2 regions of the Limosilactobacillus allomucosae genome follow, and region 1 is predicted to be linked to the other one. Evidence: riboswitches for the same ligand, from Rfam matches in the RefSeq annotation. Region 1 holds a riboswitch; the other holds the start of a gene.
The links. Region 1 has a riboswitch for thiamine pyrophosphate ahead of thiW (energy coupling factor transporter S component ThiW). Riboswitches for the same ligand answer to the same signal wherever they lie in the genome.
Positions count from the first base shown of each region.

Region 2: it holds a riboswitch for thiamine pyrophosphate, as region 1 does, so the genes downstream of both, thiM (hydroxyethylthiazole kinase) here and thiW (energy coupling factor transporter S component ThiW) in region 1, are expected to answer to the same signal.

Region 1 is NZ_CP154878.1:2,156,835-2,172,836, forward strand. Features, by position in the region: gene ABC765_RS10090 (EamA family transporter) at 1-385, opposite strand, end outside; gene ABC765_RS10095 (methyltransferase domain-containing protein) at 563-1,261, opposite strand; gene ABC765_RS10100 (chloride channel protein) at 1,281-2,483, opposite strand; gene yaaA (peroxide stress protein YaaA) at 2,553-3,296, opposite strand; gene ABC765_RS10110 (prephenate dehydratase) at 3,434-4,273, shown strand; gene ABC765_RS10115 (ABC transporter permease) at 4,373-5,578, opposite strand; gene ABC765_RS10120 (ABC transporter ATP-binding protein) at 5,575-6,261, opposite strand; gene ABC765_RS10125 (efflux RND transporter periplasmic adaptor subunit) at 6,254-7,318, opposite strand; TPP riboswitch at 7,555-7,647, shown strand; gene thiW (energy coupling factor transporter S component ThiW) at 7,761-8,255, shown strand; gene ABC765_RS10135 (cytochrome b5 domain-containing protein) at 8,354-8,587, shown strand; gene ABC765_RS10140 (TetR/AcrR family transcriptional regulator) at 8,723-9,298, shown strand; gene ABC765_RS10145 (hypothetical protein) at 9,385-10,170, opposite strand; gene ABC765_RS10150 (prolyl-tRNA synthetase associated domain-containing protein) at 10,341-10,844, shown strand; gene ABC765_RS10155 (RNA methyltransferase) at 10,898-11,764, opposite strand; gene ABC765_RS10160 (hypothetical protein) at 11,932-13,719, shown strand; gene guaA (glutamine-hydrolyzing GMP synthase) at 13,878-15,431, opposite strand; gene ABC765_RS10170 (GTP pyrophosphokinase family protein) at 15,811-16,002, shown strand, end outside.
Region 2 is NZ_CP154878.1:1,330,413-1,346,414, reverse strand. Features, by position in the region: gene pxpB (5-oxoprolinase subunit PxpB) at 8-739, shown strand; gene ABC765_RS06385 (biotin-dependent carboxyltransferase family protein) at 726-1,742, shown strand; gene ABC765_RS06380 (biotin/lipoyl-containing protein) at 1,739-2,179, shown strand; gene ABC765_RS06375 (acetyl-CoA carboxylase biotin carboxylase subunit) at 2,151-3,521, shown strand; gene ABC765_RS06370 (5-oxoprolinase subunit PxpA) at 3,552-4,313, shown strand; gene ABC765_RS06365 (NRAMP family divalent metal transporter) at 4,381-5,616, shown strand; gene ABC765_RS06360 (hypothetical protein) at 5,789-6,229, shown strand; gene ABC765_RS06355 (MFS transporter) at 6,327-7,502, shown strand; gene ABC765_RS06350 (TenA family protein) at 7,552-8,232, opposite strand; gene thiE (thiamine phosphate synthase) at 8,253-8,894, opposite strand; gene thiD (bifunctional hydroxymethylpyrimidine kinase/phosphomethylpyrimidine kinase) at 8,904-9,701, opposite strand; gene thiM (hydroxyethylthiazole kinase) at 9,704-10,492, opposite strand; TPP riboswitch at 10,572-10,680, opposite strand; gene ABC765_RS06330 (APC family permease) at 10,868-12,172, shown strand; gene ABC765_RS06325 (alpha/beta hydrolase) at 12,240-13,148, shown strand; gene ABC765_RS06320 (hypothetical protein) at 13,299-13,949, shown strand; gene ABC765_RS06315 (WYL domain-containing protein) at 14,072-15,118, opposite strand; gene ABC765_RS06310 (iron-containing alcohol dehydrogenase family protein) at 15,731-16,002, shown strand, end outside.

The sequences.
Region 1 (16,002 bases):
TTCGGCGCGGCAGCATTTTCTGGGCCGCCGCCGTATAACCAATAATGATGACTGGCGCCAAGTATTGAATCACCGTAGCCGTGGGGGCATTGCTGTATTTGACGGCCGCAAAATAAGTCAGCTGCGACATGCCCATCCCAAAAAAGGCAAATAAAACCAGCTGCAGCACGTCATGACGATTGCTAAACAATGCCTTGGTCGACGATCTTCCCGTCAGCCTGGCCAAGATCAGCAGCAGCGTTCCAGCTCCTAAAAGCCGCAGCCCCACCAGCCAAAACTCACTGACCGTCGTTTCGCCAAACAGATATTGCACGGCAACGCCTGAAGTTCCCCAAAAAGAAGCTCCCATAACGGCCAGCAGAATGCCTTTCGTTCTCTTGTTCAAAATCTTTCCTCCCTGTCGAGTGCATACTGAATAAGGATAAGCTTTTCATTCCCAAAGAACAACCGGCATTTTAAAAAAGATCATAAAAAACGCTCAACAGGCGACAATCGTTCCTCAAACCCGCTGAACGCTTTATTTTCAATATTTTTAATCATCAGCGCAACTGCCAGCTTGCGGCTAGAAACGCTTGGCCAATAAGATTTTAGTACTTAGCCATGGACCACCCCACCAGCCGTTGACGCCGCACTGGTGAACCGTAATATCATGAAAGCCCAGCCCCGTTAAAATCTTTTGGTACTCATCAAAATGCTTAAAATCAATAATTGCCAGCGTACCGTTGCTTTTTAAGGTCCGAGCTGCTTCTTGAACGGCACGAGCGCGATTGATTGTCGGTTTGACCTTGTGCAGCGTCATCCAAATCAAAACCCCATCAAACTGGTGATCATTAAATGGCAGATTCAATATATCCGCTGCCTGCACTGAAGCGCGATCTGCCATCGCAGCGGTCTGAAGACAGGCTTTGGCATGAGCAAGTGACTTATTTGACTGATCTGATTTGATCCCAATTTCGACGCCAGTTGCATGTCCTGGAATCGCCAAGTGCTTGGCCAGCTTTACCAGCACATTCCCTTGATCAGTGCCGAGATCGAGTACCTGTGCATCAGAAGACAGATGCAGATACTTGATTGCTTCATCAATAATCTGCTCCTTGCCGCGCCATGATGCATTCAAATACAGCCCCAAACAGATCAATAATAAAACCGTCACCAGCCAAAACAGCCATTGATGCCAGACAACGGCCAAAACAATCGATAAAATCGCTGCCAGCGCGATTACCACAAGGATCAGCGGCGCATCCACTCGCTTAAACTTCATCAGCACTGTCCTTTCTTTTTTATGCTTTTTTAGCCTGCATCCAGCTGGAGATCGCCATGCTTAGTGCCACGCCCATCCCCAATGGCAAAAGCGCCGAAAAATTCAAATGGCAGACTTCAAACAGCATAAACATTGCCATTAAAGGTGCCTGCTGAGTAGCTGCCAAGAAAAAGGCTGCCCCTAAGACGGCAAACTGCATCAACGGTTCGCCAGGAATTGCCTGAATAAAAATCATCCCTAACAGCACGCCTAAAGACGAACCCATGGCAATCGATGGCGTCAGTGTCCCGCCATAGCCGCCACCGCTGATCGTTGCCAAAGTAACCAGCCCTTTGGCAAAAAAGCCGAACAGCAGTAAAGCAACTGCCGAATGAGAAACACTGGTCACGTTGATTGCCATCTGGGCCACGCCCCGGCCATTACCCATGATTTCTGGGAAAAACCAGGCAACGGCACCCGTCAGCGCCCCAGCCAGCGGCATCGTGACAAAAATTCGCCGATCCTTCACGCGCAGTGCACTGGCGCGGCCAATCAACCGTTTATACCAGGTACCCAAAAAGCCCATCAGCGGTGCCACGATCACTACAAAGGGAATCAAGCGCAACGAAAACTGACGTGACGCCACCAGATAATACGGCTGCCAGCCTTTGACGATTGCACCGACCATCGTTGCAATCGCAGCCATGGTCAGACTGACGATCACGGCTTTTTTATCAATCTTTTTATAGAGAATCTCCAGGCAAAACATCGCTCCTGTAATCGGTGCAATGTAGACACCGGCAAAACCGGCCCCGGCTGCCGCGGCAATCAGCAGGCGGCGGTCTTCTGGAGCCAGCTTAAGCCAGCCAATCTGATCACCCAATTGGATCCATGACTGGGCCCACATTGCGCCGGCTTCTCTTGGGGCCAGTTCCCGACCGATGGATCCCCCAGTCCCGACATAGAACACCTGGGCCGTAACGTGCATGATCGTGGCCCCCATTGGCATTTTTTCGCCATCAACGGCCTTGCCCAATTTAACTGGTCGGTAGTGCAGCTGCATAAAGTACCAGACGACTGATACGATCAAAGCCCCAATAATCGGTGCCAGCAGCCGGTTTAAGGGCGTGGCTGAAAATGCGACCGGAATCGCGTTGGTTTCGGTAAAATGAAAAAATACTCTTTCCGTTGCGTCCAAAACAATGCTTAACAAACCGGAACTGGCTCCGGCAATAATTCCCATGACAATCGTTGCAATTGCCAGCGCGCGACTGTCACTTGACTTCTCTGTTCTCAATTCTCTCTTCCCATCCTAATCTGCTACAAAAACCAAATTATCATTCGTCGATGCCTGCTCATCATAATGATAGCCAAGATCAAACTGCTTTACGACTGCCAGATCATCAGCCTGCCGCTCAGCCAGATAGCGTACCAGGTTGCCCCGCGCGATCTTGGCCCGAGTGGCTTGAGTCTTGAAGCGGCCATGCTCTGCTTTGACAAACGTGCAGCTGACCAGTTGACGCTTGCCCTTGACATACGGAATGACTGCTTTGGCATATTCCTTGGACGCCAGATTCAAAACCAGCTCGTCTTGTGCATAAAGCTCATCGGCCAGTCTGCTGCCCCAAAACTCATATAGATTCCTGGTCCCGGCAACCTTGGCTCGATCACCCATACCCAAGCGATAGGAAACGATCCCGTCAAACGGCCTCAATAAGCCATAAAAGCCTGACAAGATGCGCAAGTGGTCTTGAACGTAGCCAAGTGCTGCCTCATCAAAAACTCCCGGAGCCATCCGCTGGTACTGCAGGCCGGTAAATGCCAGCAGCGCCGGGGTCAGCTGATGGTAAAGATCCATCTGCTGCACCCATTGATAGTTGGGAATGGCAATTTTTTCGCTGCAGTCCCACCAAAGATGATGGAGCTGGTCATAGCTTAAACTGCGCAGATAATCTAAAATCGTTTCCGTTTGCGGCAAAAACTGCGGTAAGCCTTGAATCGGCAATGAATCCGGATCAGCTTTCATATTCCGAGCCGGAGCAATGATAATCTTCATAAAAATCTCCTTTTATCGACCCGTCTATTTTAGCATGTTCCCAAACAAGCACCACTAACTAATCCGGTAATGGTTGTCATAATTTAGACAATCAGCTAAGATTAGAAGAAATTTTTTAGATTACGGAGGAATTATCTATGATTGCACAACCGCAGCGAACCGGGGTTACCGTTGGCTATCAAGGCGTCCCGGGATCATTCTCTTCTCAGGCCATGCATCAATGGTTTGGCCAGGTTGAAAGTCGCAACTATCCTAAGTTTGAAGACGTTTTTTTGGCACTGCAAAACGGCGCAATCGACTATGGCGTCGTCCCAATGGAAAATTCCTCAACCGGCGCCATCAATGACAACTACGATTTGATCAACAAGTATCATTTCTTCATCGTTGGCGAGCAGTCCATCTACATTGCCCAAAACCTATTGGGCGTTAAAGGCGCCAAGCTTAATGACATCAAGGAAGTCTATTCGCATCCCCAGGGCCTTTTGCAGACCAGCCAGTTTTTAGCCACGCACCAGATTCAAGGTAAAGAATGCCTCAATACGGCACTGGCAGCTAAAATGGCCGCTGAAAGACAGGATCCGGCAGTTGGCGCGATTGCCTCGACTGAAGCAGCCAAATTATATAATCTGGACGTCTTAGCACCCAGCATCGAAAACGATAAGTCTAATCACACGCGTTTTATCATTTTTGGCCGTGCACCTGAAATCTTGCCGGATGCTGATCGGATTTCATTGATCTTTACCTTGAAAAATGAGGTCGGCACGCTCTATGAAGTCATGCGCGTCATTAAAGAGCATGCTATCAACATGGTTCGGATCGAATCGCGGCCTTTGCTGGGCAACCCATGGGAATACTATTTCTATGTTGACCTGGATGGCAATCTGGCTGACCCGCGGATTACCGAAGCTTTGGCCGAACTGAAAAACTACACGACCTCACTGCGGCTGCTTGGCAACTACCATCGTCAGGAAAATTAATTTTACAGGCACAAACCAAAAAGGCACGCTGTTCAAGTCCAAGCTTGACAACGTGCCTTTAATGGTTTCTTTAAACTGCCGCTTTTCAATAAAGATTGACTAGCGCAGGATTTCGATCAGGTTCTTGTTGGCAGCCTGTTTAGCCGGCAAGATCCCAAAGATGATCCCGACTGAAGCTGAGACCCCAAATGCCAGCAGGAACGAATTCAAGGTTACGACGGCATGAATGTGGTAAGGCATGAAATTACTGATTATGCCCGCCAGCAGCCAGCCGATGACAAAGCCCAGCAACCCGCCGCCGACCGTTAAGACGATGGCTTCTAACAAGAACTGGGCCATCACGTTTTTAGGCGCGGCCCCAACTGCCAGCCGAATCCCGATTTCCTGCGTTCGCTCAGAAACCGAGATGTACATCATGTTCATGACCCCAATCCCGGCAATAAACAGCGAGATCCCCGCAATGGCACTGATAAAGGCCGTCAAACCGGTGATCATGTTGTTGACTTTGGTCAGTTCCGCACCGGCATCGACTGCCATGTAGGTACCATCATGCGCGCTGGTTCCCTTCTTTTCCATGTACTTCTTGATCTTTTTGGTAACCTTACCGGCATTGGCGCCTTGATAAAACGTCAGCTTAATGCCATAGCCGGTTGTCGCCGTGGTTCCCGAATAAAACAGCTTGGTGCCGCCAATCAGATCTGCGCCGTACTTGTTGTCATTATAGGTATTGGTCTGTGAGCGATACACCCCGACCACGCGATAGTCGTGATCTCCAATCGAAACTGAAGTGCCGACTGCATTTTGAACCGTCTGATACTGCTTTTTGGCCAGCGACTCTTTCATCAGAATAACCGGTTCTTCAGTCAAAAGCTCATTGGTCGTAAGATTGCGGCCCGCTATAATGGAAATTTTGCTGGTCGGCCGCTTAAGCAGTGAGATCGTGGCGTTGTTGACCCGCTCATTGCCAACCAGCGGCGAGACGGAAGCATTGTTGGTTTCATGCGAGATCGCGGCTTTTTTCACCTTGGCGCCAAATCGTTCCTCAATCGCGTTTAAGTCCGTTTCGGTAAATCCGGAAGCAGCCGACTGCGAATCGTTGGGCGTAAAGTAAAGATAGGTATACTGCTCACCGTTTTGAGTCGTATTAAACTCGTCGCTGAGCCTTTTTTTGACCCCATTTCCCAGTGCCAAAATCGTAATTACCGCCGCGATCCCAATCGTAATCCCAATCGTCGTCAGAAAACTGCGCTTGGGGTTGGCTCTTAGCGATTGCAGAGCACTGCGCAAGAGTTCGGCATTTCTCAATTTGCTCCCACCTTTCGATCGTCGACAATTCGGCCATCAATGATCTTGACAACGCGCTCGCACTGCTCGGCAACCCGTGGATCATGCGTCACCATGATGATGGTCGTATGCTGAGTCTGATTGAGCTGCTTAAACAGGTCCATGATTTCCTGACTGGTTTTCGTGTCCAAAGCCCCCGTTGGCTCATCGGCAATCAAGAAATCAGGATTGGCAATGATGGCGCGCGCGATTGAGACCCGCTGCTGCTGTCCACCCGAAAGCTCAGTGGGCAGTTTGTCATCATACCCCCCTAGACCAACGCGACTCAAAACCCGGGCCGCTGTCTTTTTGGCCTGCCGCCGACCTACTCCCGCGTACAGCAAGGGCAGAATAACGTTTTCGGCAATACTGATGTCGCGAATCAGCTTAAAGTTTTGAAAGACAAACCCCACGTGCTGGTTGCGCAGCTTGGCAAAATCCGCCCGCGTATAATCATGGATCGCCTGGTCATTGTAAAAATAGTTTCCTTCAAAATCATCATCCAAAAAACCGATGATATTGATCAAGGTCGACTTGCCAGACCCTGATTCCCCGATAATCGCCATCAGTTCACCGGCATCAACCTGCAGATTGATATCATGCAGCACGTGAAATCGAGTCGCACCCTGACCATAGTACTTGTTGACGTGTTCCAGTCTAATCATTGTCATCAGCGCTCACCTTGGTCCCGTTATGCAGCTTGCTGTCTGGGTTGGTGACGATCTGCTGACCAGCCTTGACGCCGCTTTTGACTTCAAAGTATTCGTTGACCCGCTTACCGCTAACGGCAACTGCCTTGGCCTTACCGTTTTTAACGACGTAGACCTGCCCATTTTTAACGCTGGACTTTGGAATCCGCAGCTGGTTTTGCGCAACTGAAGCCTTGACCGTCTGCCCATCCATAAAGTCTTCACTGCTCAAGTCGGCGTCAACCTCGTAGCTGGCACCATTGCTTTGCGAGTTCGTGGTCGGCACCGTGGCCAGGTAGCTGATCGTCGTATCGGCCTGTTTGCCCGTTGCCAGTGCCCGCACGTGAATCTCCTGACCGGTTTTAAGCTTACTGTAGTTATATTCTGATACCTTGCTCTTAAACTTCAGATCGTTGGAGTAGATCGTGATTACCGGTGCATCCTGCTTGGTATCGTCAACCGTAACCGTACCGTCAAATGGTGCCGTTAAAGTCTGGGTGACCTTTTGACTCAGCGTGTTGACCTTGTTTTGAGCTGCCGTAACGTCGCTTTGCGCATCGGCCAGACTGGCTTGGGCCTGGGCAACGCTGCTGGCCGATCCAGAAGCCGTGCCATCCTCGCTTTGCGCAGCCGCATCCTTTTGCGCCGCACTGACATTGTTTTGCTGTGCCGTTACGTTGCGCTGTGCCTTGGCCAGTTCCTGCTTGGCATCGGTCAGTTCTTCATTGGCACTCTCGCTGTAGGTCGTTACCAAAGGATCACCCTCACTGACCTTTTGTCCGTTGGCAACCCCGATCGACTGCACCTTGCCAGATGGCAGACTCAAGACCTGCTGCTGTTGGGCGGCAACGGTCCCGGTCAGCGTCAAAGGCGTTGTTTTGGCAACCTTGGCAACGACATAGCGTGAAGACTGCGCGGCCTTATTCTGCTTGATTTTATTGATGATCCCCATCCCAATCAGCAAAACCAAAACGATTGCCGTGCCGATCGTTGTCTTGCGGTGATTTTTTACCCAATGTTTTATTTTTTGCATAATCTTCCCCAATTTCTACTTCTCAAAAATCCATTTCAATGCGACAAAAGTACCAAAAGCAACAGATGTTTTAGTTAGTTACTTAAGTGATTAACTAGATAATACCAAATTTTTCTTAAAAGGCAATCCTTATTTCAAAAATTACTTAAATACTTTATCTATCGACCAATGAATGCAGTGCCATCGCCACTTGTCAACCCTGGTGCTGCAGTGGTTAAATAGTAGTTGAAATAAAATGACTCTGTCTGGGGTGCCATTGATTTGGCTGAGAAATACCCACATAACCTGATCTAGTTAGTACTAGCGGAGGGAGACAGCTTAATTTGGCGTGGCCGCATCGTCACGTTCTTTTGATTAATGATTAAGCACTCTTTCTCGGCACTGGGAAAGAGTTTTTTTATTGGTTTGAGACGATTTTAAAAAGTTTTTTAGGAGGAACCTTATGAAAAAACGGACCTATCAGCTGGTGCTGACCGCTGTGTTATCGGCACTGGCCGTTTGTGGCGGCAGCATGTTCTCATTTCCCATCGGCGTGGCCAAATGCGCACCAACGCAAAGTCTGATCAATATTGTTGCTGGCGTGGTCTTGGGACCGGAATGGGCAGTCGTGCAGGCGCTTTTGACCTCAACCGTGCGCAATCTTTTAGGCACGGGGACGCTTTTGGCCTATCCTGGCAGCATCTTTGGCGCCTGGCTGAGCGGCTGGATGTTTAAGCGGTTTGGCAAGATATGGCTGGCAGCTTTGGGCGAATTGATCGGCACGGGTTTGATTGGCGCGCTGGTTTCCTATCCAATCGCTGCTTTGCTGATGGGTGCTAAAGGATCGCTTTTCTTATTCGTCCCCAGCTTTGCAGTCAGTGCCATCGTTGGCGGCCTGTTGGCCTGGGTGATCTTAAAAGCCGCCTGGCAGCCAATCAGTCGCTTTGCCAAAATTTAATATTTATTTAGGGGCAGTTATTTGGCTTTTTTCCATGTTCTCTTGTACAATTCAGTTATCAAGCTACAATCGTTTTCTCATTAAGGAGGAATCAGCAAATGGAAAAAACATTTACCTTAGCCGAATTAAAGCAGTTCAATGGTCAAAACGGTCAGCCAGCCTATGTTGCCGTTAAGGGCACGGTCTATGACGTAACTGAAGTGTCAGCATGGCAAGGCGGCAAGCACCATGGCGTTACGGCCGGCACTGATGCCACCGCGGCCATTGCTCATGCTCCTCATGGCGAAAGCGTCTTAGGCAAGCTGCAAGTAGTCGGTAAGCTGGCTGACTAGTCGCTGAGATTCATCTATAATCATCTAAACTAAAAAACAGCTGTCAATCCAATATTGACAGCGTTTTTTATTGCACCGAGAACGCCAGCTGAATTAATATGACATCAAGATGAAATGATTAGAAGGGAGTAAGCCATGGCTAAAGTTACTACTGAACAAAAAATTCAGACAGCCTTTTTGCAAATGTTGAAATCAACGCGCTACGATCAGATAAAAGTCAGCCAATTAGCTAAAGCTGCCGGCATCAGTCGCGGAACTTTCTACACCTATTATGATTCGATATACGATTTACTTTCAGACGTTGAAAACAGCTTATTCAACGAACTTCCGCAGATGACTGTTCCAATTGGCAATCTGGCCGATTCACAGAAAATCCACGATCTGCTTATAGTGAAACTAACTCATATTCAGCAGCATTTTCCTACCCTTAAGCTACTGATGGGACCAAATGGCGATCCTTATTTTCAATATCAGCTGGGACGCTTTTTTCTGCCAATGGCACAGGAATACGAGCATGCACTGACACACCCTAATAATTCAATCGAGCTCGCACTGCTTAACGAGGCTACTAACGGCGCTCGGATGAGTATCATTCACTGGTGGATCTATCATCCCGACGCAATCTCAATCGACGAACTGGCCGATTTTCTGCGCCGCTTTATCCAACAGATAATGGTTCTTTCACAAAAAGAAGATGTCAAAAAAAGCTGAAGTCAGCCTTGCCGGACTGATTTCAGCTTTTCGCTTATCTGCATTCCTTGTAAAATCCGTTTATTTAACTGCTTTTGATACTGATGCTACTTTACACCGGCTGCCAGTTTCATCATGCCGCCAACCTCTAATGCAAAGTGAATCGTATGTCCCTTGGCAATTGCCTGCGGAGCATCCTTGGGGCAGAAGAACGTTGAGATCATCTCTAGGCCCTCTGAATTTGGTTTAAACTCGTGAATAGCACCCACATGAATATTTTCATTATTATCAGCCAGATGGACCTCTCCAGCCAGTACCAGCGGATAGTCTTCGTGCCGCTTTGCTCGAGTATAAGCAGGAATCGTTTGTGAACCTATCCCGTGCGTGCAGACCGGTTCGCCAAAACAGCCAAAAGTCTCCATAATCGTCTGGCCAGTAGCAATCTCGCCTGCCACGCCATAATGTTCAGGCATAATCTTAAACGGCGTCATTCCATTCTGCATTGTTGCCATAGCCTTTTGAACCTGCGGCATGGTTAAGCCCTTAATGTCAAAATGTGTCACTCCCAGCCAGCAGCCCTGTTCTTCAATCGGCCGCTGATTAAATTCATGCCAGCGTTTGGCAGAATCTTCAAATACCGGCTTCATGATCTTCATCGTCTGCTCGCTTCCTATTGCATAATGCGTTTTTTCAAGCAGACGCATTGCCTTTTGCGGTTCCAGCCAGTTTAGATCCGTATCAGAATATACTTTTCCATCCTCATCTTTCAAGTCAACGCCTAATCGTTTGAACTCATGCAAAACGTGCAGTGCCCGTTCGTACTTCAAGCGTTCCAGCTGTTCTTCAGTATAGATCTGGCCGTTGATCGTTGTCGTAATTGAAAATTCAGTCATTCAAACTCACTTCCTAATTTATTTATTGACTATATCCTAACGAAATTTTCCCAACGAAGATTGACAGAATCGCGGAACCGTTCAAATAATCTGACACAATTCAAATTCTGTCAAAATTGATGTAACATATAGCATAATAAAGAAAGCGATTACTGAAAGGATTGTTAACAATGACTAAAGGTTCTGCAATTGCCTACCAAGAACTGCTTGACGAGCTGCAAAAACTGGACATCAAATACGAAATGGTGGACCATCCCGCCGCTAAGACCACTGAAGAAGCCGATGCCTATATCGCTGGTAAAATCGGCGTCCGCACCAAATCGATGTTTCTAAAGGATAAAAAGAAAAACTTCTACCTGGTGATCATGGACGATGCCAAGCGCATGGACTTTAAAGAGTTTCAAGAGCTTACCGGCACTAAGCGCATCTCAATGGCTCATGACAGTGACATCGAAGAGCAGCTGGGACTTGAGGCCGGCATCGTTTCGCCATTTGGCATTATGAACAACACGGCTCACAACATTCAGATCTACTTTGATCAAGACATGCTGGATGAAAACATTCCATTAACGTTCCATCCCAACATCAATACGCATACGATCTTTCTTTCAGCGGCCGATCTGATGAAATTCATCAAAGCTCAAGGATTCGACTATCAAATTATTGACCTGTAAACTCAAAACGCCCATTCTCAAAACATGAATGGACGTTTTTTTGAATACTGTCGCTATTCGGCAATCCGATTGCCCAGTTCCCAAAATGCCAGGGCTGAGGCGGCCGCAACGTTTAAAGAATCGACTCCTGGAGCCATTGGAATCTTGATCGTAAAATCGCTTTGCTCGATCGTTGTCTCCTTTAGCCCCGGACCTTCCGAACCCATGATAATCGCCAGACGATCCACGGCAGTCAGCTTAGGATCGTCAATGCTGATGGTATTATGCCGCAATGCCATGGCCGCCGTCTGATATCCGGCCTGATGAAGCAGATCAATACCAGCATGCTGCCAGGTTTTGGCATCAACATAGGTCCAAGGCACTTGAAAAACGGTTCCCATTGCCACGCGCGAAGACCGGCGATAAAAAGGATCTGCCGAGTCGCTGGTCACGATGACGCCATCAATGCCCAAAGCCGCTGCTGACCGGAAAATCGCACCAATATTGGCTGGATTGACTACGCTCTCAAGGACGGCAATACGGGGATGCTCAGCCGGCATGGTCGCTAAAAAATCAGCCAGCTCCAGACGCTTGACGCGATGCATCGCTGCCAGTGCGCCCCGCAAAAGATTATAGCCCGGCAGCTGACGAAGCAGTTCGCTATTGGCAACGTAAATTGGCGTCTGCCCTAAGCCGCTGGTCTGATTAGCCGCCATTTCATGATCCAGATCTGCTAAATCACGCGTCAAGGCCTTTTCTTCTACTAAAAGCGAAACCGGTTGATAGCCAGCGCGCAGGGCCCGTTCGATTACCTTAGGACTTTCTGCGATAAAAAGTCCCGGGTCAGGCTCCAGCGCGTGAAACAGCTGGGCTTCATTCAACCGTACGTATGGATCCAAATCCGCGCCATTTAGGTCATCCAGAAAAATTAAGTTATGCATTTTTATCTACCTGTCCTTAAAAATCTAAAACCATTTTAGCATAACCAGCCAACGTCTTTGGTTAGGCAGTTTAAGTCAAAGTTAATCGAAAAGCCCGACAACGTTCGCATTTGTTTCAAAATTTCCAGCTATAATTGCTGATTAAATCAATTGGAACGAGAAACAATATGAATTTTAAAACCATCTTAAAAAACAATCGTGCAGCCGGCTTGATCATCCTGACAATCGGCCTGCTGCTGACTGGCCAAATGATTACTGGGCATGGAATTATCGGTGCCGACAGCGTTTTTCACTATAACCGTTTTTATGAGACCTATTCACAGCTGAAACATCTAAACTTCAGCTGGTTTCAGTCGATCTATGGCTTTAACCAGAGCGGTCGAATCGTCAATGTCGTTTACGGTCCGCTGTTTGCCTATCTAAACGGTGTCCTGCTGCTGTTGGCACACAGCTGGTATCAATACCAGATTATCTCTAGCACCATCGTCTATCTAATTGGCGGTTTAGGCATGTACCAGCTGCTGAAACGCCTCAAAATCCGGCCCATCATCGCGGCAATGATGGCCAGCTTTTATCTGACGGTGGGCTGGATGCCACGCTGGCAGATTGGAAACAATACCACTGCCTTAGGAGCAATGCTGATGCCTTATCTGCTGATGCTCACGTTTGAAATGATCACTGATGCCAGACGTCCAATTCACTGGAAAAAACTGGCTCTATTGATGAGTCTGACTATTGAGATCCATTTGCTGAGTGCGCTTTTGTTCATGTTAATTCTGATTCCTGCCTGGCTGTACGCTTTAAAAATCGCCAACAGCAAAACACAAATGCTGCTCGATACCGTTAAGGCAGTCTTGACAACCAGCGTTTTAACGGCCAATACGCTGATTCCGCTGATCTATCTGAGTCTCACCAACCATCTGGCCATGCCGGCTGACTTTGACATCGTAAAGAACACGCTGCGTCTTGATCCATTAAACAATACTCATACTACGATTACCGTCTTTTTATTAGGTGTGCTGATTATGCAGGTGCTATTGGCAATCTTGAACTGGCGTCATGACCGCTTAAATCTGACCGCTACCTTGCTGGGTGCCATCTTTTTTTGGATCAGCTCGCGTTTCTTTTGCTGGTCAATCATCGTCAGCCATTTTCCCATGGTCAGCCGCCTGCTGCAGTTTCCAGTTCGCTTGATGATGCTGGCCTATCCGTTGCTCATCGTCGGCTTGGCAAGATCTTTTAAGTCGCTCAGCAGCCGGCCGATTAAAAAACGCTTCTTTAACCCACATTGGCTGGGGATTGGTGTTGTAAGCGTCATCTGGCTGGTCTGCCTGGCTCAAGTCGGCCTGTCCATCAATCAGAAAGCACAGATTGGTTTTATGCCGCGCGTTTTAACCAGCAAAACCACATCGATCGGTAAAAACAACAGTCAAAAGGACCGGCAAAACGTCTTAAAAGCCATGCATACCAGCAACTACCAAACATTTTTGAAACAGCTGCAAAAACGCGTTCCCGACTATCTGGCCACTGCCAAAGCCAACGTTGACGCTATGCAGGCCGCTTACAGCTATGGCGCTTCAGTCGTCGACCAAAAATCAAGTATCAAGATCCAAGCCGTCAGTCACGGGCGCTTAAAACTGACTTGGCAGGCTGATAAAAGCTGCAGAATTCAGCTGCCAATCGTTACCTATCGTCAATCGCGGCTGATCGTCAACGGTAAAAAGCTGACCCGTTTTAAGCGTTCTTTGGTTGGCTCACCGACAGTCATTCAGCAGCCGGGGCAAAACACTGCCTATTTAAGCTATGCTGCTCCATTATGGCTCAATTTCATAATCGTAATTTCACTGTTGAGCTGGCTGGCTTGGGCGCTCAGGATGGTTTTTAATCATCGCCATCACCAAACTAATGATCATTTCGTTTCAAAAGACGAGCTGGCTATAAGATCTTATCCATAATTTTGGAATCGTTCTTTCTGCCCCGCCTAAAAAGTCAACAGAAAACATCAACAGAAAAAGCCCCATGATCCACGTTTTAGTGAATCACGGGGCTTTGATTTTGGTTGGGATTGGTTACCAGAAATACCGTTATATCAGCCTTTCTCTTTAATCAATCCCTATTCCCATTCAATTGTCGAAGGCGGCTTACTCGTGACATCGTAAAGAATCCGGTTAACGTGATCAACCTCATTTACGATGCGCACCGAAATCTTTTGCAAGACATCCCATGGAATCTTGGCAAAGTCAGCCGTCATCCCATCGATACTGGTTACGGCTCGGATACCAACCGCGTAGTCGTAGGTCCGACCGTCACCCATTACGCCGACGGAACGAATGCCAGGCAGCACCGTAAAGTATTGCCAGATTTCTTCATCCAGACCGGCCTTCTTGATTTCTTCACGCAGGATCGCGTCACTTTCCCGCACGATTTCCAGCTTTTCAGGCGTGATCTCGCCCAAGACCCGAATCCCCAGACCAGGACCTGGGAATGGCTGACGCCAAACCAGATCATGCGGAATACCAAGCTTTTCACCCAGTTCACGAGTCTCATCCTTAAACAGGCTGCGCAATGGTTCGATCAGCTTAAAACCGAGCTTCTTTGGCAGGCCGCCGACATTATGGTGCGACTTGATGGTTTGTGCCGTGTCGGTCCCAGATTCGATAACGTCGGTGTAGAGCGTACCTTGAGCCAGGTATTCGGCATCCTTCATCTTCTTGGCTTCTTCGTTAAAGACTTCCACGAATTCCTTGCCAATGATCTTCCGCTTTTGTTCTGGATCGGAAACGCCTTTCAGCTTGCCCAAGAAACGATCAGCTGCATCAACCTTGACGATCTTAACGCCCAGGTCGCGGCTCAAGGCGTTCATTACCTCATCAGCCTCGTTCTTGCGCAGCAGGCCGTGATCAACAAAGATGCAGGTTAATTGATCGCCAATTGCCTTGTGGATCAAAACGGCCGTAACGCTGGAGTCAACCCCGCCGGAAAGACCCAGGATAACCTTTTTGTCGCCGACTTCTTTACGGATGCTTTCAACCTGCATGTCGATAAAGTCGTCCATTGACCAGTTCGCTTTTGCCCCGCAAACGTCAAAGGCAAACTTCTTCAGAATATCCAGACCATACTGACTGTTGCGGACCTCGGCATGGAACTGAATGCCGTAAAGCTTCTTTTCGTCGTTGGCAATGGCTGAGATTGGGCAGTTCTTGCTGGTAGCAACGACCTTAAAGCCTTCTGGTGCCTCAACGACGCGATCGCCATGGCTCATCCAGACGTACTGCTTCTTTGGCAGGCCTTTAAACATTACCGCGTTGTCATCGGTAACTTCAATATCAGCTCGGCCATATTCAGAATCGTCGGCTGGTTCGACTTTGCCGCCCAGGTCATAAGACATCAGCTGCATGCCGTAGCAGATCCCCAAAATTGGAATCCCCAGCTTGTAGATTTCTGGATCGACCTTAAAGGCGTCCTTTGCGTAGACACTGTTGGGACCCCCAGAGAAAATGATGCCTTTGGGATGCATTTCTTTGATTTCTTCAGCGCTCAGCTTGTGGGAGAGCAATTCGGAATAGATGCCAAAGTCACGAATCCGGCGCGTAATCAGCTGGTTGTACTGACTACCGAAGTCGAGCACGAGGATCTTGTCGAATGCATCAAGATTGACGTTAGCCACTTAGTTTCCACTCCTTTTGTAAAAGATCATTGTTTTTAAATCTAAAGGCTATTTTACGGGTAAAACCGAACAAGGTCAATCCTCAAGATGATTTTATGCCCTGGTTTGCCTAACATATTTCATTAAATTAGAATTCTTATACCATATTTACGGACAATATATTTAAAATCAGCCGGCTATCAACCCAGCAAACGCTTAATATCCGAACTGGCAATCGTTAATCAAGCCTCAGTCGATGCAAACTGACTGAGGCTAAGCGAATAATTTCTTAAGCTTTATTTTAATTATTCTTCAGTCTTATTTCTTAAGTTAAGACCGATTTTGCGTTAACATTAATTATTATCAGCAATACGTTTTATAGAATTGAGGAATGATGGAAATGGAAATCTACGGTCCGTGCGCCGACAATCTGCCACTGATTTTAAACGACGTGCTCGATCGGATCAAACAGTTAAGCAGCGCCCAGGTTGCCAGCGGTCATCCCAAGCTGTATGAGCACTTGATTGGTCGGGTTAAGGCCAACGACAGCATGACTGAAAAATGCCAGCGCAAAGGCTACCCAGCAACACCC
Region 2 (16,002 bases), 830 kb from region 1:
ATGTTCAGTGACCAGTTATCAGATTATACCAGTTGGTGATCAAGCGCTGGCGATTGAGTTTGCCAATCGGATTGACCCAGTCGTTAATCGTCATCTGCAGCAGATTGGTCGACGAATTCTAAAACAGCATCTTTCGGCGGTTAAAACGATTATTCCAGCCTATCGGACGCTGGCCGTGGCGTTTGACGGCAGCCAGATCAGTTTTGCTGAACTGAAACAGCAGCTGCAGCCCTTGATTGAAGAATCGATGAACGCACCGCTGCCGCCATCCAAGACCTGGCTGATCCCAGTCTGCTATGGCGGCGAGTATGGTCCGGATCTAAAAGACGTGGCGCGCTTTGCCAGTCTAAGCACGGCTGAAGTCATTAAAGAGCATACCGCCCAGTCTTATCTGATCTACTTTTTGGGCTTTTTACCCGGCTTTGCCTACATGGGCAGCGTCGACCAAAAGATTGCCATGCCTCGTCTAGAACAGCCACGCCTGGAGATTCCGGCGGGCAGCGTTGGGATTGCTGGCGAGCAGACCGGTTTTTATCCAGTGGCTTCACCAGGCGGCTGGCGCATTATTGGGCAGACGCCGCTCAAGCTTTATGACGAAAAAAATCCAGCCAGCTTTTATCATGCCGGGGACAGTGTTCGGTTCTTTGCCGTTGACGAAGAAGAGTTTCAAAGGATCCAGCTGGCTGATCGGCTTGGCAAGTATCAAGTAAAGGCGGTGACATCAGATGCCGATGATTAACGTGATCGAACCAGGCCTACAGACCACCGTTCAGGACCTGGGCCGGCCAATGCATCAGATCAATGGCTTTCCGGCTTCGGGAGCGATGGATCAGCAGGCGCTGCAGGTTGGCAATTTATTGGTAGGCAATTCGCCATACGCGGCCGCATTAGAGTTCTCGCTGACTGGGCCTACGCTGCGTTTCATGGCCACAACGTTCATTGCCTTAACGGGAGCCGAGTTTCATGCTCAGCTCAACGATCAGCCAGTCAAAGGATATCGCTGCCTGCAGGTACATACGGGAGACGTTTTAAAAATCGGTCCTGCCGTTAAAGGACGAATTGGCTATCTGGCAGTAGCAGGTGGTCTGCATCTGCCACTGGTGCTGGACAGCCGCTCGACCACGCTGCGTTTAAAGCTGGGTGGCTTGAACGGTCGGGCACTGCTCAGCGGTGATCGTCTGCCAATCGAAGCCAAGCCCACTTTGGTCAGCTACTATCATCGTCATGCACCATTGCCTGAATTACCAGATCTAGAACAGCCGATTAAGATTCGCGTCTTAAAGGGACCACAGTGGGATAAGTTTGCTGAAGAAGATCAGCAGCGCTTTTTATCAGGCACGTATACGGTAACCAACCAGTCTGATCGCATGGGCTATCGTTTAAAAGGCGACGTTATGGAAACTAAACAGGAAAGCATGCTCTCATCGGCAACGGTAATGGGGGGCATACAGGTGCCGGCAAATGGCGAACCGATTGTCTTAATGGCTGATCGTCAGACAACTGGCGGCTATCCATTGCTGGCGGTTGTCGCCACGGTAGATCTGGCCAAGCTGGTACAGTGTCGCCCCAAGCAGCGGATTGAATTTGAACTGATTGAATTGGATGCCGCACAGGAACTGCTTAGACAGCAGCAGGCAGCCTTAAAAGAACTGCATCGTCGCATCAAAAAGGCACGCTATCAAATGCCATATGGAATTACGCGGGAAGCCAGCCAGCGGATTCAACGACTTTTTAAGGAGTGATTGATTTGGATACCAAGAATATTGAAGAACTCATCAAGCTGCTCAAGGAAAATGATTTGACCGAACTTGAGTATGAAAAAGGCGATGAACGAATTTGCGTCAAGCGCTCAGCCAGTGAATCGTTTACTCAGCCAGTCAGCGTTGCCCCGCAGCATGGCAATCCCAGTCATCATATCATGGCCCCTAAAGAAGTCGTTACCAGCAGCAATACGATCAACGCGCCAACGATTGGGGTCTTCTACACGGCTAAGTCGCCGCAGGATCCGCCATACGTCAAGCCAGGCGATCATATCAAGCAGGGCGATGTCGTCGGGGTGATCGAAGCCATGAAAGTCTTTACCAATGTGGTTGCTGACCGTGACGGCATCGTTGAAAAGGTTTTGGTAAACAATGAAGAGGGGGTTGAATATGACCAGCCGCTTATTCAAATTAAATAATTCCGTCAGCAAATGGCCCTTTCATAAAGTGCTGGTAGCCAATCGAGGCGAGATCGCGGTTCGGATCATTCGTACCTGTCGAGTATTGGGACTGGCGACGGTGGCCGTTTATTCAGAGACTGACGCCAAGTCGCTGGCAGTTCAGCTCGCTGATCAAGCCGTCTGTATCGGACCCGATAACGTCAATGCCAGCTACCTCAACATTGCCGCCATTATCTCCGCGGCTCAGTTAACCGGTGCTGACGCGATTCATCCGGGATATGGCTTTTTGTCGGAAAGTCCCGATTTTGCAGACGCCTGCTTGAAAAATGGCATCAAGCTGATTGGTCCAAGCGGCGATGTGATGCGGCTGCTGGGGGACAAGGAACAGGCGCGCATGACGGTTGCCAAAGCCGGCTTGCCAGTCGTTAAAGGCAGCAGCACGACGATTGATAGTCTAGCTGAAGCGTTGCAAGAGGCCCAGGAGATTGGCTATCCGATTATGGTTAAGGCCAGTGCGGGTGGTGGCGGCAAGGGCATGCGGATCGTTAATTCACCGGATGAGATGGCTGCCAAGTTTACGGTCGCTCAAGATGAAGCCAAGGCCGCGTTTGGCAGCGGTCAGATGTATCTGGAGCAGTATCTGGCCAACCCGCGGCATATCGAGGTGCAGATTGCTGCCGATCGTTATGGCAATGCGATTGCGCTGGGTGAACGGGACTGTACGATTCAAGCACGCCATCAAAAAGTCATGGAAGAAGCTCCGGCCGTGGTAGTGCCCGCGCGGATTCGTGATGAGATGCTGCGGCGCTCGGCTGATGCAGTTGCGCAATTGAATTATGAAGGCGTGGGCACGATTGAGTTTTTATATAATCATGACGGCTCTTACTACTTCATGGAGATGAACACCCGCATTCAAGTTGAGCATCCGATTACCGAAATGATTACCGATGTTGATTTGGTTGAGCTGCAGCTGCGATTGGCGGCTGGTGCTGAATTAGAACCGCAATTGGTTGCCACGCATGGCTTTGCCCTTGAATGCCGCATCAATGCCTTGACGCCGGGCAGAATCACCGGACTGCATCTGCCAGGTGGTCAGGGCGTCCGGGTTGATACGGCAATCTATCAAGGCTATGTCGTCCCAAACAGCTATGATGGCATGATCGCTAAAATCATCGTTTATGGCGATCGTCGGCAGCGAGTCTTGCAGCAGATGCAGGCAGTGATTGATGAAACGGTGATTACCGGAATTCAAACCAACCTCGGACTGTTGGCTCAGATTCTAAAAGAGCCATCGTTCCAACGCTTAACGGCAACGGTCAACTGGCTTGATGATCTGCAGAAAAAAAGCAATGACAAATGAATGAGAACGATTCAAGAAAGGAGCAGCAAAATGAGAGTTGATTTAAACAGTGATCTGGGTGAAAGCTTTGGTCATTATGTCCTGGGAAATGATGATCAGATTCTGCCGCTGATTACCTCGGCTAACGTTGCCTGTGGCTATCATGCCGGTGATCCAAACGTCATGGCCAAAACGGTGGCAGTTGCTGAACAAAACGGTGTGGCAATTGGGGCTCATCCCAGCTATCCAGATCGCGTGGGTTTTGGGCGCCGCAGAATGGACATGCAGCTGGAAAACGTGGAGAACATGATTACCTATCAGGTCGCGGCACTGCAGGGATTCGTCAAGGGACACCGACTGCATCACGTTAAGCCGCATGGGGCGCTCTATAACGCGGCAGCCAAGGATCTGCCATTGGCGCTTGCAATCTGTCGTGGCATCAAGCGGGTGGATCCGGAATTGCCAATCTATGGTCTGGCCGGCAGTCAATTGATCGTGGCTGCGCGTGAGGTCGGTCTGCCCTATGCCAGCGAGGTGTTTGCCGACCGTGCCTACCAGGCTGATGGGACGCTGGTGCCCCGAGTCAAGCCGCATTCAGTGCTCCATGATCCGCAGGCAGTCGCTGAGCGTGCGGTTGGCATGATAAAAGAGCATGCCGTAACCGCGATTACTGGCGAGCGGGTTGAGCTTGAAGTCGATACGATCTGTGTTCACGGCGACAATGAGGAGGCATTGGCAATCGTCCGCGCACTGCGATCGGCGCTTAAGGACGCAGCAATTGCAATCGCGCCTTTTGACCCGCGCCATGCTTGATACGCTGGTTGATGATTGATAGTTAATTTAGCAGCTAACGGTTATTACATAAGAGAGGAAGATGTCTATGCAAAAGCACAATAAGAATGGCGCATCTGAGCTGCCGGTTTCTCATGACAAAAAACTGCGCGCGGCTGCGATCGGCGGGGCTTTCTTAATGGCCATGTCGGCAGTCGGTCCCGGCTTTTTGACCCAAACAGCTACCTTTACTGGTCAATTAGGCGCTGACTTTGGTTTTGCCATTTTGATCTGTATTTTAGTTGATATTGTCGTGCAGCTGAACATCTGGCGTATTATCGTCGTTGCCGGCAAGCGCGCGCAAGTGGTTGCTAACGAGGTCTTTCCGGGCTTGGGGTATCTGCTGAGTGCGCTGGTGGCGATTGGCGGCTTGTTCTTCAATATTGGCAACGTCGGCGGGGCTGGCTTAGGGCTCAATGTTTTGTTTGGCATCTCGCCGCAAGCCGGGGCCGTGTTGATTGGTATCTTTTCAATTATTGTCTTGGTAATTAAAGATGCTCTTAAAGCCGTTGATCGCACGGTTCAGGTGTTGGCGGCCATCATTGTTCTGGTTTTGATCTACATTCTGTGCGTTATGAAGGTGCCTTACCAAACCGCGGTCGTTCATACGTTTAAGCCAACCCACATTGACTTTTACTCGATTTTGACGATCGTTGGCGGAACCGTTGGAGGCTACATTTCATTTGCCGGTGGTCACCGTCTGTTGGCGGGCGGTGCCAGTGGTCAAAAAGACATCAAGTACGTTAATGAAGGTGCCTTGACGGGGATTGGGCTGGCATCAATCGTGCGGGTAATGCTCTTTTTGGCTGGTCTGGCAGTGGTAACGGCTGGCTACAAGCTTGATCCGGCCAACCCCGCGGCTTCGATTTTTAAATACGCGGCCGGTAATTTTGGCTACAAGTTCTTTGGCCTGGTCCTGATCGCGGCCGGCCTGTCTTCTGTCTTAGGCTCAACGTTTACTTCGGTCTCATTTCTGGACTATGCCGTCAGCAAGAAGGGCAATGCCAAGTTTGATCAGTTCCGCAGCTGGATTACGATCGGCTTTATCGTTTTTGCCACGGCGATCTTCTATTTCATCGGTCAGCCGGCCAAGGTACTGGTTGTGGTTGGCGCGCTGAACGGCTTTATCCTGCCAATCGCCTTGGGTATTCTGCTGGTTGCCGCGCACAGGTCCAAGATCATGGGGAGCGATTATCATCATCCGGCTTGGCTGACTTGGACGGGCTGGATCGTGGTTGCTTTTATGGCCTACTCCAGCATTGCCGCGGTTATGAAGCTGCTTTAAGACAATTTATGGCTGATGTGCTTAACCGTGCATCAGTCTTTTTATGCCCCAAAAAGTATAACGTTGTACATCTTTTAAACACTGGTTTGGAAACGATTGCTAAAACGTTACGAAACATGTTATGATGGAACGGTAGGATATCAGATGGTTTATTTTCAAGGAGGGGATAACAATGAAGAAAACTCGCATGATGATGTTTAGTCTGGTCCTGTTTGGTCTGCTGCTGGTGGCGGTACCCGCGAAGGCAGCCAGCATCGATGCTACGGAAAGCACTGCTTCAGCGTTATCCTCTTTAGCCAGTCTGCCAGTCGCGACGGCCGTTGATGATGGCTGGGCCGTTTTAGGAGCATTGGTGGTTGCTTTGCCAGGTGCATTCTATTTTGGCAAGAAAACCGACGAGAAGAATCGTCAAAATGCCAAATCAGGCCAACCAGACCAGCTGCTGCTTAACTATCGCGGTCAACAAGGCACGGTTGAGCAAATGAGCGGCAAGCAGGGACTCTTTGGCCATATCGTTGGCGTTCGTCACCTGGTATTATATGAAGGCCGCGATTTTGAAGAGCTGGAAAACGATTTTCACGAAGCGGTCGATGAATACCTAGCTAAATATTAAAAACCGAGCACGGTCGCAAAAAGCGGCGGTGCTCTTTTATTACGTTGATTATTAGAGTATAATGAGAAAATGTTATCAATTTATAGGGAGTGGCATTTTGGCAAAGCGAGAATCAATCTATACCAAAGACGTGATTTTAGTCATGATTGCGTCTTTTTGCTTTATGTTCAGCAACATGTACTGTAATCCGCTGATTAATGGCTATGCGCAAAAACTGGGAGCCAGCAGCACGTTTGCCGGTGTGATCGCAGGGATGATGAGTCTGGTGGCAATGTTTCTCAGACCAATTGCCGGTAATCTGACGGACCGAATCTCAAAGTATCGGCTGGCTTCTTGGGGCGGCCTGCTGAGCTTTATTGGTGTGACTGGCTATATTTTCGTACCCAACAGTGGCCTGCTGATGTTGTTTCGCTTGATCAACGGGACGGGGTACGTTTTGTGCACCGTCTGCATGACGACTTGGCTGGCCAGCTTGGTGCCATTGTCGCATGTTGGCGAGGCGATGGGACTGTATGGAATCATGAATGCACTGGCAATGGCGTTTGCCCCGGCAGTCTCCATTAATCTGTATCACGTAATCGGCTACCGGCCTGCCATTATCGTCTCGGCCGCGGCGGCGCTTTTGGTTGCAGTGATCGTTCAGTTTGTGAGTGATCGTTCCGTGCCGGTAAAGAAACTGCGCTCAAATGGGTCCGGCCGAATCAAGATCATTCAAAAAAGCGCGCTGCCAGTTGCGGCCATGACGGCTCTGTTTGCAATTCCTTACTTTGCCACGCAGGCTGATATCGTGACCTATGTTGAGCAGCGTCACTTATCGGTTGCCGTGGGCGCGTACTTTATGATCTATGCGGCCGTTTTGCTGGTAATCCGGCTTTGTCTGCGTACTAAATTCGACACGGTTCGTTTCGGCAAATGGCTGATCGTCAGTTTATTGGCCAATGTTTTTTATTTGATCATGCTGTCAATTATGAAAACCAATTGGGAAATGGCTTTGGCGGCCGCTGGCATGGCAATGGGATATGGCATCATCTACTCAGTCTGTCAGTCAACGGCCCTGATGCTGGCGCCACAAGGAGAACAGGGACTGGCCAGTTCAACGTTTTTTCTGGGCGTTGACATTGGGATGACGCTGGGACCGGTTCTAGGGGGCTTGATTGACCAGTATCTGCCGCTTAAAGCTTTTTACCCGGTCATGCTGATCATCGTGCCAATCATTTTCTTGATCTATTTGGGAGACCGCAAAGAGTTAAACAGCGCGGTCGCAAAACATTAAAAAAACGCTGGGTTGTCAGATGCAATCCAGCGTTTTAAATATCTGTTGCTTAATTATCAGCCAGGTCGGCCCAGGTCTGGTGAGTATAAGCCATTTGCCAAAAGCCCAGCTCATAGCTGCTGCTGCGCAAAAAGGCCGTCATCATCTGTTGCTTGACGGTTTCACTGCTGTTGGCGGCCAGTTCGTTGACTAAGCCGATCAGCTGTTGAGTACTGGTATCAAAACCGACTGTCTGATAGCTGTCAAAAAATGCTTGGTAGACGGGAACGGGACTGGTCTGATCTTTCCAGTAGTCGGCAATCTCATCATAAAGCCAGTAGCAGGGCAAAAGAGCGGTCACGGCAGCAGCGGGATCAACGTTCAGCTGATGTTCCATATGGGTAATGTAAGCGTAGTTGTTAGGAGCGATGGGAGCTTGCTGAATCTCTGCTGGACTGAGCTTGAGCTGTTGCAGCATTGGACTGCGCTGAATGTCTTCTCCGGAACCGTTGGCCAGCTTTAAGAGCAGCGCGCCCTGTGATTGAGGAAGCAGGGCGGCGGTTTTTTCGTGCAGCTTTTCAAACGCGGTCAGGTATTTGGTATCCTGCGTCAGATAATAGCGAAAGGTTGCCAATGGCAGTTTGCCGCTGGCCAGTTCAGTGATAAATGGATGGTGAATGCTTTTTTGCCAGAGTGGTGCAGCTGCTTGATGCAGTTTTTCAGAAAATTTAGTGGTTTTTGCGTCGTTCATAAAAATTTCACCTGGTTGATCTAGTATAAAGAATTGATATGCTGAACGGTTTTTTGAATGTCAGCACTTTGCAGAATCATCGAGATCATTGAAAGACCAGCGACTCCGGCAGCAAGCGTCTTAGCCATGTTGGCTTCGGTAATGCCGCCAATGGCCACGATTGGATGGGTGCTTAGCGTGACCAGCTCATGCAGTTTTTCAAGTCCCATCGCTGGATCAGCATCATTTTTTGAGTTGGTTGGAAAAATCGGACCACTGCCAACATAGGCCACCGGCAGCTGATTAGCATGCTCGATCTGTGCTGGCTGATTGCATGAATAGCCGACAAACATAGTATCCCCAACCGCGGCTAAGACCTGTTCGACACGCTGATCCTTTTGACCAACGTGGATGCCGTCAGCGTTGATTGCCTGGGCCAATTCAACGTCATCATCAACGATCAGCGGAATATGATGCTGATCGGCAAGTCTGCGCAGCTTCAGTCCCAGCTGCACGCGCTGTTCTTGGTTGAGCTGGCTGGTACCTTTTTCGCGATACTGAAAGGCGGTAATGCCGCTGTCCATTGCGATTGATACGTCATTTAGAAACTGTTTTGGATCATGATTGACGTCTTGGGTGCCGCCAACCAGATAGCAGTGAAGCATTTCTTCTCTAAATTGCATACGGACCTCCTAGACTGCCCAGTGATTCAAAGGACCGTGCCCGTGCCCAACCTGGATGCCATCGCGAATCGTGGCTTCCACGTATGCCTTGCCGATACGAATCGCGTTCTCCATCGACACGCCCTTAGCCAGCTCGGCAGTAATGCAGGCAGAGATCGTATCACCAGTACCGTGCGTGCGTTTGGTGTCGATCCGGGGCGAGCTCATCCAAAAACTTGATCCATCAGCCAGCAATACAAAGTCACTGGCCTGTTTTTGATCATTAAAATGACCGCCCTTAACCAAGACGTTCTTGGCGCCTAAAGCCTGCAGCCGCTGTCCAGCTTCTTTCATATCGGCGTTGTTCTTGATCGTCATTTCAGCCAGTGCCTCTGCTTCCGGCAGGTTGGGCGTTACCAGATCGGCGAGGGGAAGCAGCTTGGTCCTGACCGTGCTGATTGCCTCATCGGTCAACAGATGCGCGCCGCCTTTGGCAATCATGACTGGATCAACTATCAATGGTCCAAAGTCGTATTGTCTAAGATTGGCGACGACGGTTTCAACGGTTTCAGTGTCAGCCAGCATGCCCGTTTTGCAGGCCCGGATCTTTAAATCGGCGTTTAAGGAGGCAAACTGCTCATCAATGATTTTTTTTGGCAGCGGCATGGCGTCTTGAACCCCCAGCGTGTTTTGTGCCGTAATGGCCACTAAAACAGTCGTGGCAAAAACATGCCGCATCTGCATGGTTTTTAGATCTGCCTGCATGCCCGCGCCGCCACCTGAATCAGAGCCAGCAATCGAAAGGGCTTGTGGAAATTCATTGATCATCTTCAGTCTTCTTTCTGTAATTCGGTTTGCCAGGCTGCAATCAATTGATCATCGGCTTGGTAAAGATTGTCCAAAAACATGTTATACCAGCGGCTTGGCATCTGGGTCTTTTTAGCCGCGGCCTGGCCGGCTAAGGCAAATACCTTGCAAGCCGTGGCGGCCGCTTCCAAGACACTGCCGCCCAAACCGATAAAGGCCGCGATAATACTGGAAAGCATGTCGCCAGTTCCCACGTGAACGGCAAATAGCGGCGAGCCAAACGGAACCTTGATGACTTTTTGACCATCAGTGATGATATCTACGGCTCCAGTCATTGCAACAACGGTTTGGTATTTTTGAGCACATTTCTGCGCGATGGCGGTCAGATCACCATCACCAGATCCCGCATCGATGCCGTGGCTTTGCCAGTCAATCCCGGCTAACGCAGCAATCTCGCCGGCATTGCCGCGGATGCAGGCAAAGTGATACTTGCTCAAAAGCTCGTTGGCGACCTGAGTACGGTAGGCGCTGCCGGCACAGGCCACCGGGTCAAAAACGGCTGGGACCTCTAAAAACTGCGCGGCATCCATAACCGCCAGCATCTCTTCTCTTTGTGCGGCTTCAACGGTTCCCAGATTAATCGTAACGGCCTGGGCAATCTTGACCATGTCTTCGGCTTCTTCGGGCGCCTTGGACATGATTGGCGAAGCGCCTAAAACGTTTAAACCATTGGCAACATCAGCGGGCGTAACCATGTTGGCAACCGTTAAGACGACCGGATTTTGTTTGCGCAGCTGTGCAATCAGACTCATTTGAATTCCTCCTTTGATTGGCTGAAATAAAAAATCCGCGAACTCGTTAAAACGCTCGCGGATCTGGTTGATTCCAATTCAAAAAGAAGAAGCACTTTCCTTCGCAAGCATCGACTTAACAGGTTCAAAGAGTTTACGCGTCACTGCGCGCGTCTCAGTCCAGAACATGGACTCCCCTAGTGCGGAAAAATATTCAACTTAGTTTTTAGTATAGCAGAAAATTCAAATTTAGAAAGGTTTAATTAATTCAATGGGACGCGATGATCAATTTCAATCAATAAAGTCGTTAGCCATACGATTTTATCTTTGAAAACTTATCAAGCAGTCAATTCAGTGATAGATTTATTATAATTATATTAAAAAGGGGGGATGGACATGCCAAATCATCAAGCGGGCAAAATCAGCTTTGCCTCGGTGTTTTTATTCGGGATCAACAGCATGGTCGGGTCCGGCATCTTTTTATTGCCTGGCGTGCTGTTTCAGGATGCCGGCAACTGGAGCCTGGCCTTGATTCTGCTGGCGGCATTGGCAGTCTTGGCAATGGCCTATTGTTATGCCGAGATGGCGCATCACTTTTCGGGGAATGGCGCGGGCTGGTATTATACCTACAAAGAGTTTGGCCGATTTTGGGGCTTTGAGATCGGGCTGTTTACCTGGCTGCAGGGCGCCGCGGCTATTGCTACCGAGATCGCGGCTTTTTTACGCGGGCTGCGACCATGGCTGCCGCGATTAAGCGAGATTACGGTCTATCGCTGGGCTGGACTGGGAATGATTCTGATTTTATTGACGATCCGGCTGCTGGGTAAAAAGGCATCAACTTGGGCCAATAACTTTTCAACGGTCTTGAAGCTGGCAGTTTTGGGATTGTTTGTCGTGCTGGGGATTTTTTACGTCAAGCCGGGCAACTTTAATGCTGCGGTTCATAATTCGATTGATGACTTTGATCATGCGTTTATGCTGATCTTCTTTATGTTTCCAGGATTTTCTTTTTTGCCGGTACAGGCATCGTCCATTCACAATTCCAAAAAGAACCTGCCAAAGCTTTTGATTGGCGTGGTCATTAGCGTTGCCGTCATCTATATGGTTACCATGAGCGTGGCAATCGGGATGCTTGGCAATCGAATCGACAACGCAGACGCACCGCTGGCTTGGGCGTTTGGTCAGCAGTTTGGCAAGCTGGGCGAGGCCGTGATTATGATCGGCATGTTAGGATCGATTGCCGGCGTTGCGATCTCAATGTTTTACAGTACGCCATACGTGGTTTCGTCGCTGGCTAATGAAAAAGCGCTGCTGCCCAGGTTTATCGGCATCAAATCACAAAATGGCGTTCCATACGTTGCCACGCTTTTGACGGCTGGCATTGTTTTGATTTTGGTAATGGCGGGGGATTATCTGGCGCTGATTCCCTGCAGCATCATGATTGCCGTTGTTCAGTACGCATTCGTGGCGATGGCAACCATCAAGCTTGAATTTGCGGACTTAAAACGGCGGCATGCACAAGGCAAGATTGACCATATTGACATTTATGAAATGGTGCTGGCCGTGATAGCATTGCTGTGCTGTTTGTTTTTGGCCCGTTTTGTAACTCCTTTGGCAATCGAGATCACGGCTGGCATCGCATTGATCGGCGTGGTCAGTTATCTGGGACAGCTGATTAAGCGGCCGCCAGCTGAAAATTAATCAAAGACAGCGCTTTCTATCCGCGTTATAATCGGATTAGATGAATTTAGAAGCGGAGGGATTTTTAATGACGGAAATCAATTCATACGTCGATTTAAAATGGCTGCCGATCATTGAAAAGTTTCGCCATGAAGCCAAAATAAATGACGATGCGCGTGATGCCGGGTTGAATCCGTACCCAGAAAACGTTGATCGCTTTGACAATATTCGCTATGGTGATCATGGTGATGACAACCTGCTCGATTTGTATCGGCCGCATCGCTATCAAGGAAAACTGCCGGTGATCGTACACGTGCATGGCGGCGGTTTTGTCTATGGTAACAAAGAAACCTATCAATTTTATGGATTGGCGATGGCGCGGATGGGTTTTGCCTTTATCAACTTTAACTATCGCAAGGCACCAGAAGTTGAATACCCAAGCGAGCTGCGGGAAACCAACCAAGTCTTTCACTGGCTGGTGCAGCACGCCGAGAAGTATGACCTGGATCTCAACAACGTCTTCATTGCTGGCGACAGTGCCGGCGCGCAGATGGCAGAACAATATCTGGTGATGTATACCAATCCAGAATATGCACAGCTGCTGGAAATGCAGATGCCGGATTTAAACCTAAAAGCTGGTCTGCTCAACTGCGGCTGCTACTTTTTGGAACGGCAGCTGGCTCAGCCAAGCGTTCTGGATGCCTATTTTACAGGACATGCCCGTTCGCTGCATCCACATGATCTGAAAGTAGAAGACTATATTACCAAGGACTTTTTGCCGGTCTTTATTATGACTGCCAACCAAGACTTTCTGCATGATACGGCCGTCCGCTTTGATCAGTATCTGCTTGATCGAAAAATTCCGCATGAGTTTAGAAGCTATGGCGATTCTCAACACCCCCGCGGTCATGTTTTCCATGTCAACCAAAAGGATCCCGAAATCGCGGCCCGCTGCAATGCTGATGAGATCGATTTTTTGCGACGCTTTATCGATTAGTGGCGAATGTTTATGTAAAAATCGGTGAAGAAATGCCTAATGTTGAAATGAAATCTTCGGCTCAAAACTTGGGTCGGGGATTTTTTGATGTTTGCTGCGGGTGGCTAATTAACCTATAATGAAAAATAGTCTATCAATGGGGGAATGAGTATGGATCGTCAGCCAGACATGCGAGACTGGTCGTTTGCCAAGCGGGCGTTAGCTGAGATTCAGCAGGCCAAGCGCAAAAAATGGTACAGCTTTTGGGTGCAAGTTGAGCTGCCAGACGGCAAAAAGCACTGGTATCAATTGCCCAAAGACGTTCAGTATGCAATGCGGCAGCACGAAAAAAAGCATCGTCAAGACTGGTTTTTGATCATTAAAGGCGCTTTGATCAACGTACCGGTTTCAGCATATGATGAACAGGGCGATGTTGAGCTAAAGACTGGCGTGATTCGTCGAGCCGAGCGCCGCCATCAGCATACGTCTGATCCAGCTCAGATCTCACGCAGTCAATTTGTCCAGCCGCGCTACAGCTGGTGGGGCATCAGCAATCAAAAAGAAATGATCGTCTATCTGCAGCATGACCATAATCAAGGTAATCGTGAACAAATCAAACGAGATGTCAAAATCATCAACCGCAACTGGCAAAGAGCACGCTGGCAGGCGCCTTGCCGCTTGATGCTCAAGTATAGTCTGGCGGTCAGCTGCCTGGTGATGCTGTGCAGCTGGTCGATCATGCGCGGGCTGCTGTTGGCTGGCGGACTGATCGGGCTGATCTTTTCGCTTTGGCTGGACTGGTATCTCAGACCAGCCGCTTAGCTGACTTTCAAAAAGCAGCAGATGGCTTGTTATCATGCTCGCTAAAATCGTTTAAAATAGCAAATGACGCTGGATCAGCTTGACCCAGCGTCATTTTTTAGGATTGAATCGTGATTTTGAGACTATTTATAGTTATTCAGCGCATTTTGCAGCTCGGTTTTAATCTGGTCAACCAGGGCAGTCGGTTCCAAGATCTTAACCTGTGAACCGGCACTGAGCAGCCAGATCAAGGCGCCTTGAATGTTGGCCACGTGGGTTTCAATGACGACGTTTTCCTCATCGGCAGCCAGCTGATCAAAGTCAAACGACTCTTGTTTTCTGGCGTCATAGATCGGTGCAGCAAGGTCATTTTCATGATAGACCTTGGCTGCATAGGGAAATTTGTCGAGTGATGGCTCGATGATGCGGCGTGCACAGCGGAACACGATTTTTTCGACCGTCCCGTTGATGCTGCCAAACATGTTGGCCAGACTGTTGATGTTGGCGCTGCGGCTGGTTTCAATGGCATCGGGATCACAGTCGATCGGCAGGCTGGTTAAACTGGCCTGTTGAATGCGATCGATCCGGTAGTTGCGAATGTTGTTAGCTTTTTCCGGCACGTTGTATAAAATTGCGCGCAGATAAAAATAGTGATCGTTAAAGTCGATGCTTAACGGATCCAGTTCGCGCTGAGCAATCTGACCATGTGCGTCTTGGTAGACGATTTTCAAGACGTGCTGATCCGACAGGGCATGGCAGATCGTTTCAAAGGTATTGACGTCAACCAGTGATTGGACGGGCTGGTACTCGTCACGACTGGGTTTTAAAAGCACCTTGAAAAGCTCATCTTTATTGACGACCTTAAATGGAGCCATTAATCCCTTGATGACCGCGGAAAGGTCGGCTTTGCTGAAGGCGCGGCTGGCAATGATGATCTTGGCGATAATCAAGGTGCGGCGGAAATCGATCGTCTTTGGTGCCGTGTTTAACCGAAAAATCCGATCATGATCATTGAACGACTGGACGGTGATCTCCATTGGTGCCAGCCATTGCTTGATTTTATTGAAGTTCTTGTTGATGGCATCTGATTTGACATTGGCCACGGCTTCGATCTCGCTGCTGGTTACCATCCCTTCCGTCAGCAGCTTGATCAGCATGAAGCGTGCAGCTTGTCCCTTGGTGTCGGCCATTGAAAACTCCCCCTTTTTAAAATACGATTATACCAAATAAAAATTCAATGGTTAGTCGACTGATCATGGATATGGAAATTGATTAAAATCATATTAACAAGCACTAATAGTCGTTTTAAACCAGTCATCACTTATTCGGTCTCAGCAGCTTAGCGGTTCATTAGCGGCTGTTTGACTGGCAAAAGCAGCATTGCCGATATCTAGACTCTTTGCTGAAATCATTTCCGCACATGACGGTACAATTTATTTTAGTAAATCAAAAACGTTTATTTTAATTTAAATTAAAAAATATATTGACATTCTAATTTAATTATCATAAACTAACACCATTAAATCTTGACCAGGCTTAAAACAGAAAGGAGCCGTTTAAAATGGAATTTCAATTCAATGTTCAATTTAATCAGCAAACGGCTCTCAAAAAACAAGCCCTGCTGATGCTGTCAATCAAGGACCCGATTATTATTCAGTGCTGACTGAAAATAATTTGGCCCTTCTTTAGCTTGGCTGAGGGCCTCAAATGAAGCTCTCATTCAAAGCGAATGGGAGCTTTTGTTTTGCCGGATGAAGATTTTGACCAATGCGACATAAGATACATGAAAGAGGGAATCTACCATGATGTTTTCACAATGTGGACCACAACGTTTTATTTCTGCCAATGATGCCTATGACTACCTGCCAACTTATTTTGAGGAAGGCGGCATCAAGAAGGTGCTGTTCCTGCATGGTGAAAAGTCATGGGCCGCAGCCAAGCCTTACATGCCAGAGATGCCAGCCAGCGTAGCAATCATTGACGTGCCCTTCAATGGCGAGTGCTCCTATGAAGAAATCGCACGCGTCAAAGAGATTGCAACGGAAAATCAGGTTGATATGGTAATCGGTCTGGG